Regions from separate parts of the Streptococcus sp. 27098_8_148 genome, predicted to be linked through region 3. Evidence: predicted binding sites of a transcription regulator. Region 3 holds the regulator's gene; each other region holds the start of a gene.
What was found. Region 3 encodes Rex, which represses fermentation and respiration genes when NADH is low (regulators of the CRP and FNR family bind a similar motif). Its sites were predicted from a motif close to TTGTGAANTANTTCACAA; they were not measured.
Positions count from the first base shown of each region.

Region 1: the regulator Rex is predicted to act here: its motif matches at 1,224-1,241, upstream of O3646_RS03040 ((S)-acetoin forming diacetyl reductase).
Region 2: the regulator Rex is predicted to act here: its motif matches at 2,015-2,032, upstream of adhE (bifunctional acetaldehyde-CoA/alcohol dehydrogenase).

Region 1 covers NZ_JAPVYY010000003.1:15,052-18,335, reverse strand. The annotation lists gene glpK (glycerol kinase GlpK) at 1-1,039, shown strand, start outside; gene O3646_RS03040 ((S)-acetoin forming diacetyl reductase) at 1,365-2,129, shown strand; gene O3646_RS03035 (type B 50S ribosomal protein L31) at 2,244-2,486, opposite strand; gene O3646_RS03030 (lantibiotic ABC transporter permease) at 2,648-3,211, opposite strand; gene O3646_RS03025 (bifunctional oligoribonuclease/PAP phosphatase NrnA) at 3,242-3,284, opposite strand, start outside.
Region 2 covers NZ_JAPVYY010000006.1:72,697-75,980, forward strand. The annotation lists gene adhE (bifunctional acetaldehyde-CoA/alcohol dehydrogenase) at 1-1,920, opposite strand, end outside; gene O3646_RS06670 (acyltransferase family protein) at 2,323-3,284, opposite strand, start outside.
Region 3 covers NZ_JAPVYY010000014.1:7,837-11,120, reverse strand. The annotation lists gene O3646_RS09445 (class A sortase) at 1-352, shown strand, start outside; gene O3646_RS09440 (hypothetical protein) at 522-800, shown strand; gene radC (DNA repair protein RadC) at 855-1,538, shown strand; gene O3646_RS09430 (redox-sensing transcriptional repressor Rex) at 1,741-2,388, opposite strand; gene O3646_RS09425 (DUF4649 family protein) at 2,518-2,733, opposite strand; gene O3646_RS09420 (DUF1831 domain-containing protein) at 2,735-3,082, opposite strand; gene O3646_RS09415 (cysteine desulfurase family protein) at 3,092-3,284, opposite strand, start outside.

The DNA of each region.
Region 1 (3,284 bases), on a different contig from region 3:
GAAGGGCGAATTGCTCTTTGGAACCATTGATACTTGGCTGGTCTGGAAGCTGACGGATGGAGCTGCCCACGTGACAGACTATTCCAATGCTGCCCGTACCATGCTTTACAATATCAAGGAACTGAAATGGGACGATGAGATTTTGGAAATCCTCAACATTCCTAAAGACATGCTTCCTGAAGTGCGTTCAAACTCTGAAATCTATGGCAAGACAGCTCCTTTCCATTTCTACGGTGGACAAGTGCCGATTGCAGGGATGGCGGGGGACCAGCAGGCTGCTCTCTTTGGTCAATTAGCCTTTGAACCTGGTATGGTCAAAAATACTTATGGAACTGGATCTTTCATCATCATGAATACGGGTGAGGAGATGCAGTTGTCAGAAAACAACTTGCTGACGACGATTGGTTATGGGATCAATGGCAAGGTCTACTACGCCCTTGAAGGATCTATCTTTATCGCTGGAAGTGCCATTCAATGGCTCCGTGATGGCCTGCGTATGATAGACAATTCACCTGAATCTGAGGCCTATGCTTTGAAGTCCCAGAACCAGGATGAAATCTATGTGGTCCCTGCCTTTACGGGTCTTGGAGCACCATATTGGAATCAAGAGGCGCGTGGTTCTGTCTTCGGACTTACCCGGGGAACGACCAAGGAAGACTTTATCAAAGCAACCCTTCAATCCATTGCCTATCAAGTACGCGATATCATCGACACCATGCAGGTAGATGCAAAAACTCCTATCCCTGTCTTAAAAGTAGACGGAGGGGCAGCGAAAAATGATTACTTAATGCAGTTTCAGGCAGATATTCTTGGGATTGCGATTGCCCGTGCGAAAAACCTGGAAACAACGGCTTTAGGAGCAGCCTTCCTAGCAGGTCTGACCGTAGGCTATTGGAAGGACTTGGAAGAATTAAAATCTCTTCATGGAGCAGCCCAAATCTTTGAACCCAAGATGAATGAATCCCGAAAGGAAGAGCTGTACAAGGGGTGGAAGAAAGCAGTCAAAGCCACTCAAGTATTTGCGGAATCTGATGACTAAAGGGACCCATCAAACGAATAGTTTAAGAGAAGCCTTCGAAAGAAGGCTTTTTATGTAGCTTTTACAGAATAGAACAGTTATCTGTTTGGCTAAAAGCTTTACTCTATTTCACGCTTTCGTTCATTTATCACTAAATAAAAATATCATATAAATAAACTTTTTTTAAAAAATAACAGGCCAGAGTTTGACACTTTTTTCACAAAGGAGTATACTGTTAGCATAGTTTTGTCGGAAATTTATAATAGACCCCATCAAAACTAATTGTCAACCCTTGCTGTTCTGATAGGAACGTTTGCTGGTATCGTTGATACCAAGGAGGAATCATATGTCTAAAGTAGCTATTGTCACAGGTGCTGGTCAAGGAATCGGTTTTGCAATCGCAAAACGCTTGGTGCAAGATGGCTTTAAGGTTGGAGTATTGGACTACAATGCTGAAACAGCTGAAAAAGCAGTTGCTGAGTTATCGGCTGAAAATGCTTTTGCGGTTGTTGCTGATGTATCTAAAAAAGAAGAAGTGGCTGCAGCTTTCCAAAAGGTTGTTGACCATTTTGGAGATTTGAATGTTGTCGTAAACAATGCAGGTGTTGCGCCAACTACACCACTTGATACAATTACAGAAGAACAATTTACACGTACATTTGCTATTAACGTTGGTGGCGTGATTTGGGGTGCTCAAGCTGCACAAGCTCAATTCAAAGCGCTTGGCCATGGCGGAAAAATCATCAATGCAACTTCACAAGCAGGTGTTGTCGGAAATCCAAACTTGACTGTTTATGGTGGTACTAAATTTGCAGTTCGTGGTATCACACAGACTTTGGCGCGTGACTTGGCTGATTCAGGCATCACTGTCAATGCCTACGCACCAGGTATCGTCAAGACTCCAATGATGTTTGACATTGCCCATGAAGTTGGTAAGAACGCAGGTAAAGATGACGAATGGGGTATGCAAACATTCGCTAAAGATATCACTTTGAAACGTCTTTCTGAACCAGAAGATGTAGCAGCGGCTGTCAGCTTCCTTGCTGGACCTGACTCAAACTACATCACAGGTCAAACCATTATCGTGGATGGTGGTATGCAATTCCATTAAGATGAAAAAAGAGGTTGGGATCAACATCCTAACCTCTTATTTTGTGCGTTCACAATAAAAGAAACGGAGATCAAAAAAACCACTCCCGAAAGGGAAGTGGTTCTGTGTTGGTTCTTATTTGAGACCGTATTTTTTGTTGAAACGATCCACACGTCCATCTGCTTGAGTGAACTTTTGACGTCCAGTGTAGAATGGGTGTGAGTCTGATGAAATTTCAACACGGATCAATGGGTAAGTTTCACCTTCGAATTCAACAGTCTCGCTAGAGTACTTAGTTGAACCGCTGAGGAACTTGTAACCAGTAGTAGTGTCCATGAAGACAACAGGGCGATATTCTGGATGGATATCTTTTTTCATTTTGCAATATTTCCTTTCTGCCATGGTCTCTTTCCGAGCCATAGATTGTTACTAAGCTAGTTTACCAAATTTCCAAGATCTTGACAAGTATTTTCACTAATTTTATTTAAATTTATGATCAAAAAAATCACCCTGGCTAAGCCAAGGTGAATCTAATCTTATTATTGTTCAGATTGATTTGGGTCTTTTGGTGCTTCAACTGGTTGATCAGCTTGTCCCTCAGTGTGTTCGTGTGATTCTTTTTTGATTTCATTTACAGCAGTTTTTACAGTAGAAGTTGTCACGCGTCCAACAGATTGGGCAAATCCTTTACCAGATTCAGAAAGTTCTTCGAATGTTCCTTTTGTGATTTTACCACCTGACATCGCCAAGAGACCAGTTACAACAATAGCGATTGATGCGATCAAAGCAAGGATCAAACCAAAGCCAATTGAAACCCCATAGCCATTGAAATTAACAGCGTACTTGTTCACACCGAAGACATCGATCAATGTTACAACAGTTGAGAGAGACCCTGATACGATAACACCAATTGCAAAACCTTTTGGTAGTGAAGTTTTTACATCGTTCAAGCAAGCAAGGACAATCGCAACGACTGCGAAGATAATAACAAACCATCCATCTCCGCGAAGGCCATTCCAGGTGTATGAACCAAAATTTCCAGCATTAAGGTTTGCCCATGGCAAGAAAGAGCTAAGAATCGCTACCGCAAATGAAAACCCCATTACCAAGATAAAAAGGCTGAGAAACCGTTCTCAGCCTTCGTTTGTGCGAGCCACTTCTTGTAACTCTTTGTAG
Region 2 (3,284 bases), on a different contig from region 3:
GTAGTCTGCGATTGGGTATTTACGGTTGTTTGCTTTATCAGAAATAACGGCAAATGGAGTTACTTCAGATCCTGTACCAGATGTTGTTGGGATGGCGATGAATTTAGTCTTCTTACCAAGCAATGGGAACTTGAAGGCACGTTTACGGATATCCATGAATTTTTGAACCAAGTCACGGAAGTCCACTTCTGGTTGTTCGTAGAAGAGCCACATAACTTTGGCCGCATCCATTGGTGACCCACCACCGAGAGCAATGATCGTATCTGGTTTGAAGGCACGCATGATCTCTGTACCACGTTCAACAGTTGTGATATCTGGATCTGGTTCTACGTCTGCAAAGATTTGGTAAACCACCTTGTTGCGACGAAGGTCAAGCTGTTCGATGATACGATCAAGGAAACCAAGCTCTACCATAGCGTGGTCTGTAACGATCATGACACGTTCAACGTCACGACATTTTTGTAAGTATTCAATTGAATCACGTTCAAAGTATGTTTTTGAAGGAAGTTTCATCCATTGCATGTTATTTCTCCGGCGTCCGACTTTTTTAATATTCAAGAGGTTGATGGCACTAACGTTGTCCCCAACAGAGTTGCGTCCGTAAGAACCACATCCAAGTGTCAATGATGGCAAGAAGGCATTGTAAACATCCCCGATACCACCGAAAGTCGAAGGAGAGTTGCAGATCACACGAATGGCTTTAACTGCTTTACCAAATTCTTTGGTCAATTCTTCATCAGCAGTATGGATGGCTGCTGAGTGGCCAAGACCGTTGAATTCAACCATTTGGCGAGCTTTGTTAATTCCGTCTTCACGGCTTTCAGATTTCAAAACAGCGATAACTGGTGACAATTTTTCACGAGTCAACGGTTCTTTTTCACCAACTTCTTTACATTCTGCAGCAAGGATATTGGTTCCTTCTGGGACTGAGAAGCCAGCTTGTTCAGCGATCCATGCTGCTGGTTTCCCAACGATGTCCGCATTCAACTTCGCACCCGCACAGTTTTTGCTGTTAGCTTTTACGCCGAAGCAGAACTCTTCAAGAAGGGCTTTTTCTTTTTTGTTGACAAAGTAAGTATGGTAAGATTTGAATTCTTCAACAAACTCATCGTAGATTTCTTTATCGATGATAACCGCTTGTTCAGACGCACAGACCATACCATTGTCAAATGATTTAGACATGACGATATCGTGTGCTGCTTGGCGGATATTGGCTGATTTTTCAACGTAAGCAGGAACGTTTCCGGCACCTACCCCAAGAGCTGGTTTTCCACAAGAATAAGCGGCTTTTACCATGGCGTTACCACCGGTCGCAAGGATGGTCGCAACTCCTTCATGGTTCATAAGGGCACTAGTTGCTTCCATAGAAGGTTGGGTAATCCATTGCACACAGTTCTCAGGTGCTCCAGCTGCAATTGCCGCATCGCGTACGATTTGTGCCGCATGAGCAGATGATTCTTGAGCAGATGGGTGGAAGGCAAAGACGATAGGGTTCCGTGTTTTCAATGAAATCAAGGCTTTAAAGATTGCTGTTGAAGTTGGGTTGGTTGTAGGTGTGATCCCGCAGACAACTCCGACTGGCTCAGCAATAAGGGTCAAACCAGTGACGTCATCTTCTGAAATGACACCAACTGTTTTCGTGTGACGCATGTTATTTACTACGTGTTCACAAGCGAACAAGTTCTTAGTCGCCTTGTCTTCAAAGACTCCACGACCAGTTTCTTCATAGGCATGAAGAGCGAGCTCACCGTGAGCGTCAAGAGCCGCTACAGATGCTTTCGCCACAATGTAGTCCACTTGCTCCTGATTCAATTTGCGCATCTCTTCAAGCGCCACCAGCGCTTTTTGCACCAACTCGTCTACGTGTTTTTCAGCAGCGAGTTTCTTTTCTTCAGGTGAGAGAGTTTTTTTATCAGCCATTTGATGCTTTCCTCCAATATTTGAAACCCTTATCCTTTTCTAGAACTTTTTCATGTTTTCGGAAATTTTCAAGAATAGTGTAAGAAATTTCGATTTGTTAATTATTTCACAATATAATTGTACTCTATTTTGAGATTTTTGTAAACACTTCCAAGCAACTTTCACAAAGAATTTTTCGAAGTTTGTGAAAACTTTATCAATCGTATTGCTGTGAAAGCAATTCTTTAGCAAAATTGTGAAGAAATAATTAAAAAATTTTTTTCTTCACAAAGTGATATTTTCAATTGATTTTTGTAAGCGTTTTCTTAATCTTACTAAAAAAAGCAGCTTTTTACAAGTAAAAAGTTGCTTTTTGTTTTATTTTGTTAGGATTTGTTTTGTTTCAGTTTCAGAGAAGCATTGTTACTTCTTGACCGGACCCTTTTCGGCCTTATCAAGGGCTTCTTTGACTGTTTGAGCATAGAGTTCCCCACCATTGGTTTCCATATTGAAGTGAACAGAGTCTGTTCCCACCCAAATGTTTGGATTTTCAATTGCTACTTGGTACCAGTCCGCAATGGTGATAAAGTCGTATTTCTTAGCTAGTTCCAACTCATAAAGACGCGTTTGAACCGATTCACTGGACTGATCGTTGGCATAGCGCCCATCATATGGTGTCACAAGGATCAAGCGACGGCCTTTTGGAAGTTTCTCAACATACTGATCCAGCAATTCTTTGTAGTTGCTTACAGTATTGGTTCCTAGGGCAATGACCACATTTTTTAGGAGAACTTTATTGGAGATATCGGTCTCAAAGACCTTCATTCCATTTTCCAACTGACGGCTCACCACTGCATCGATCTGGATGCCCGGGATCGCTTTGGTTAGGTAGTCCTGCGCTCGCAAGTTAACGGAATCACCGATCATGGTCACACCATTTGAGACGTTATAGTCTGTTGCAGTCGCATTGTCCACCTGCGTCCGCGTAACCTGCATTTTGCTATCTGCTTGATTGAGCCCACTCACTACCAAACTCTCATCAAAAGCTCCAACGGTTGGTGCAAAGGCGGAGATTCCGACCATCAAGAGAGCCAGAGGAATCATGAGGTAAAAGATCGGCTTGGTCAAAAAACTGAGATCCATCTTCATACCAAAGACCCGAGGTTCCTTGCCTGCAATGGTTGGCTCCAAAATATAGAAGGACAGAGCCGTTAGAATCAAGGAAACGATCGTCGTCACAAGGGCTGCCATCATATTTCCCAAATGTTGAGAGAAGATGATAAAGAAAGGCCAGTGGAAAAGATAGACACCATAACTGGTATCTGCCAAGAAATTGAGGATGGCTGGTTCTTTTTTATCTGGCGTCTTTTCGTGGAGAATACGGG
Region 3 (3,284 bases):
GCAAGGCAATTATTCTCTTGCTAGTCACCACGTATTTGGCCTAACTGGAGCAAATGCCATGTTATTCTCACCATTAGAGAAAGCCAAGGCTGGTATGAAGATCTACATCACGGACAAAGAAAAAATCTATACTTATGTCATCTCGTCAGTTGAGACAGTGACTCCAGATCGTGTAGATGTCATTCAAGATCGTGAAGGCGTTAATGAGATCACCTTGGTGACCTGTGAGGATGCTGCAGCGACTTACCGTACGATTGTAAAAGGAAATTTGGAAACCTCTGTTGACTATGACAAGGCTCCAAAAGACATCCTGGATTCATTCAGCAAGTCTTATAATCAAATGCAACTTTAAGAAAATAAAGCCCGAGACAGAAATGTCTGGGCTTTTTCTATGTAGGAAGCTAGGAGAAATTCTTGTAAAATTGTAAGAGATTGGTAATATAATGTAAGGAACTTGTCATAATATTAAGGGAAAATCAGTATATAATAAAGGGGAAAGAGTATGATAAGGAGGTAGAATAGTGACAAAAGAGCGAATTTACCATCTCTTGCATCATTTCTATAATCTCTTAGTAAACGATTTTCCACGAAATGGTTTAATTACGAAAGGAATCTATGAAGTAGAGCAGGTCTACCAAGCTTTAGAGGCCATTCCTCAGAGCCAGGAGTACTTGATTCGCTGTGAAATTCAACAGTTTTTAAAAGAGCTTGAACAAGTTCAAACAGGTTACCAGATCCGCTTTAATAAAGATGAAGTCTTAGTGTTAGATGATTTGAAGGAAGAAATTGCCTGTAAATAATGCAAGGTCGTCGTTTTCTCTATTTATTACGAATTAATAAGTGAGGAGGAAATTATGTACGACATATCATTTATTGAACCATCTTTGCTTCCTAGAGAACGTTTGGTTTCTGAAGGGGTAGATAAGCTGAGTCATCAAGAATTGCTATCCATTCTCTTACGGACAGGCAATAAGAAAAAAAGCGTTTATGAGATTGCACAAGGTCTTTTGAGTTCGGTTAATAGTTTAAAGGAGTTAAGTCAATTAACCCTAGAGGAGCTACAGGAAATCTCAGGTATTGGCCGGGTGAAGGCCATCGAACTTCAGGCTGTGATTGAGTTTGGACGAAGGATTCATAAAGACGAATTGATGAGTTCTGAACAGATCATGAGCAGCCAGAAATTGGCCCATAAAATTCAACAGGAAATCGGCCATAAGAAACAGGAGCACCTGGTTGCCCTCTATTTAAATACGCAGAATGAAATTATTCATCAGCAGACCATTTTTATTGGAACCGTGAATCGAAGTATTGCGGAGCCACGTGAAATCCTGCATTATGCACTGAAGCACATGGCAACCTCTATCATCTTGGCGCACAATCATCCATCTGGTGCCGTATTTCCCAGTAAAAATGATGATGAAGTAACGCAACGAGTTTTAGAGGCCTGTGAAGTGATGGGTTTAACCCTATTGGATCACTTGATTGTATCTGAAGAAAACTATTATAGTTACCGTGAAGAAACCGATTATTTGGCATAAAAAAGAGAGTGGGACAGAAATCGTTAATTCGTTAGAATTCGATTTCGTCGTCCCACCTCCGCACAGTTGAGTAGGGCTGTAAAAGCTGTTAAAATCAGCGTAGTAGAGCCCACTCAATCACTGCGTCTTGCTCGACAATCCAAAAATAATTGAGAGGCTAGGACTTTTGTCCCAGCCTCTTTTCTTGTTAATGTATAAGTCTTTATTCTTCGTTTTTTCGCATGAAATAAAGGAGTGTTTGCAATTCACTGGTGAGATCGACATATTGAACGACGACATCTTTAGGGACTGTTAGATGTACTGGTGAGAAGCTGAGAATTCCCTTGACACCAGCGTCTACCAAAAGACTAGCAACTTCTTGAGCCTTGACGCTAGGAACAGTAAGGATGGCTGTTTGAATGCCTTCTTGTTTGAGCTTTTCTTTGATGGTGGAAATACCGTAAATGGGAATTCCGTCCTTACTTTTGGTATTGATCAGCTCATGATCGTCTAGATCAAACGCCATGACAATTTTCATCTTATTGCGTTCATGGAAGCGATAGTTGAGAAGCGCACTTCCCATATTTCCGATCCCCACAATAGCGACATTGGTAATGGCATTGTCATTTAAGAGATCGGCAAAGAAGTTCATCAGTTTTTTTACGTCATAACCAAATCCACGTCTTCCTAATTCACCAAAATATGAGAAATCTCGGCGAACAGTAGCAGAGTCAATCCCTATTGCATCAGCAATTTGCTTGGAATTGGCGCGCTCTATTTTTTCAGAGTTAAAACGTTTAAAAATGCGGTAGTAGAGCGATAAGCGTTTTGCTGTTGCGCGTGGAATTGGAGTATTTTTATCATGTTTCACAATATCACAACCTTTCCCTCTTATTGTATAGGAAGATTGTGAAAAAATCAACTATCTAGAGTGTTTTTTCAAAAATATTTTTGTCTAAAGAAAAAGCTGATGGCGATGGAGAGTTCCATCAGCATCAGCTTAGTTTTCAGCTTGTTCTACCTTTTTCAAAAAAGCATAGAGTCCATCGACTCGTCCTGTATAGGGGAGTTTTTCCCCCTTGTATTCAATGGATACGATTGAGTAAGAGTCAGGCAAGGTTACACAGCCTGAAAAAGCTAGGATACAGGCTGCAAGGTCAGGATAAGTAGTCGTTCGTTCTACTTGATAAGCATCGATATAAGTTAGGGTTACCATATTAGGCCTCTGTTTTGTTGAAAATTTCTCTTTCGACAAGACTATCCATTAGGAAATAGAATTTTTGTTGGATAATGTTATTTTCTGGATTTTTAAAGATATTAACCAGGCGAAGCCCAGACTTGTCTGTAATATTGATCTTAAAACCTGTAAAATCTTTATTGAAAATGATTTTAAGTAGGAAGCCTTCGCCACTATTTGGAACGGCTTCGAGCAAACGATTTAACTCGTAATTTCCAACTTTTGTAACAGCGAATGTATTGTCACGTAAGGTATATTTTTTAACATTTGGGTGTAGACTATAGGTATATTTGCAGTCTTTCAATGAAACACTTGTTTCAAAAGCCATATTGTTCTCCTATGATAAAATTTCTTTAAGTTTTGAGAGGAAGTCTTGAACCTCCTCTACGGTATTGAGTTCTGAAAAACTAATTCGAAGGGATTCTTTTAGGCGTGAGCTATCTTTTCCATAGAGTGCCTCAAGGACATGGCTGGGTTGAACTGTACCAGCGGTACAAGCAGAACCTGTAGAGACAGAAATTCCAGCAAGA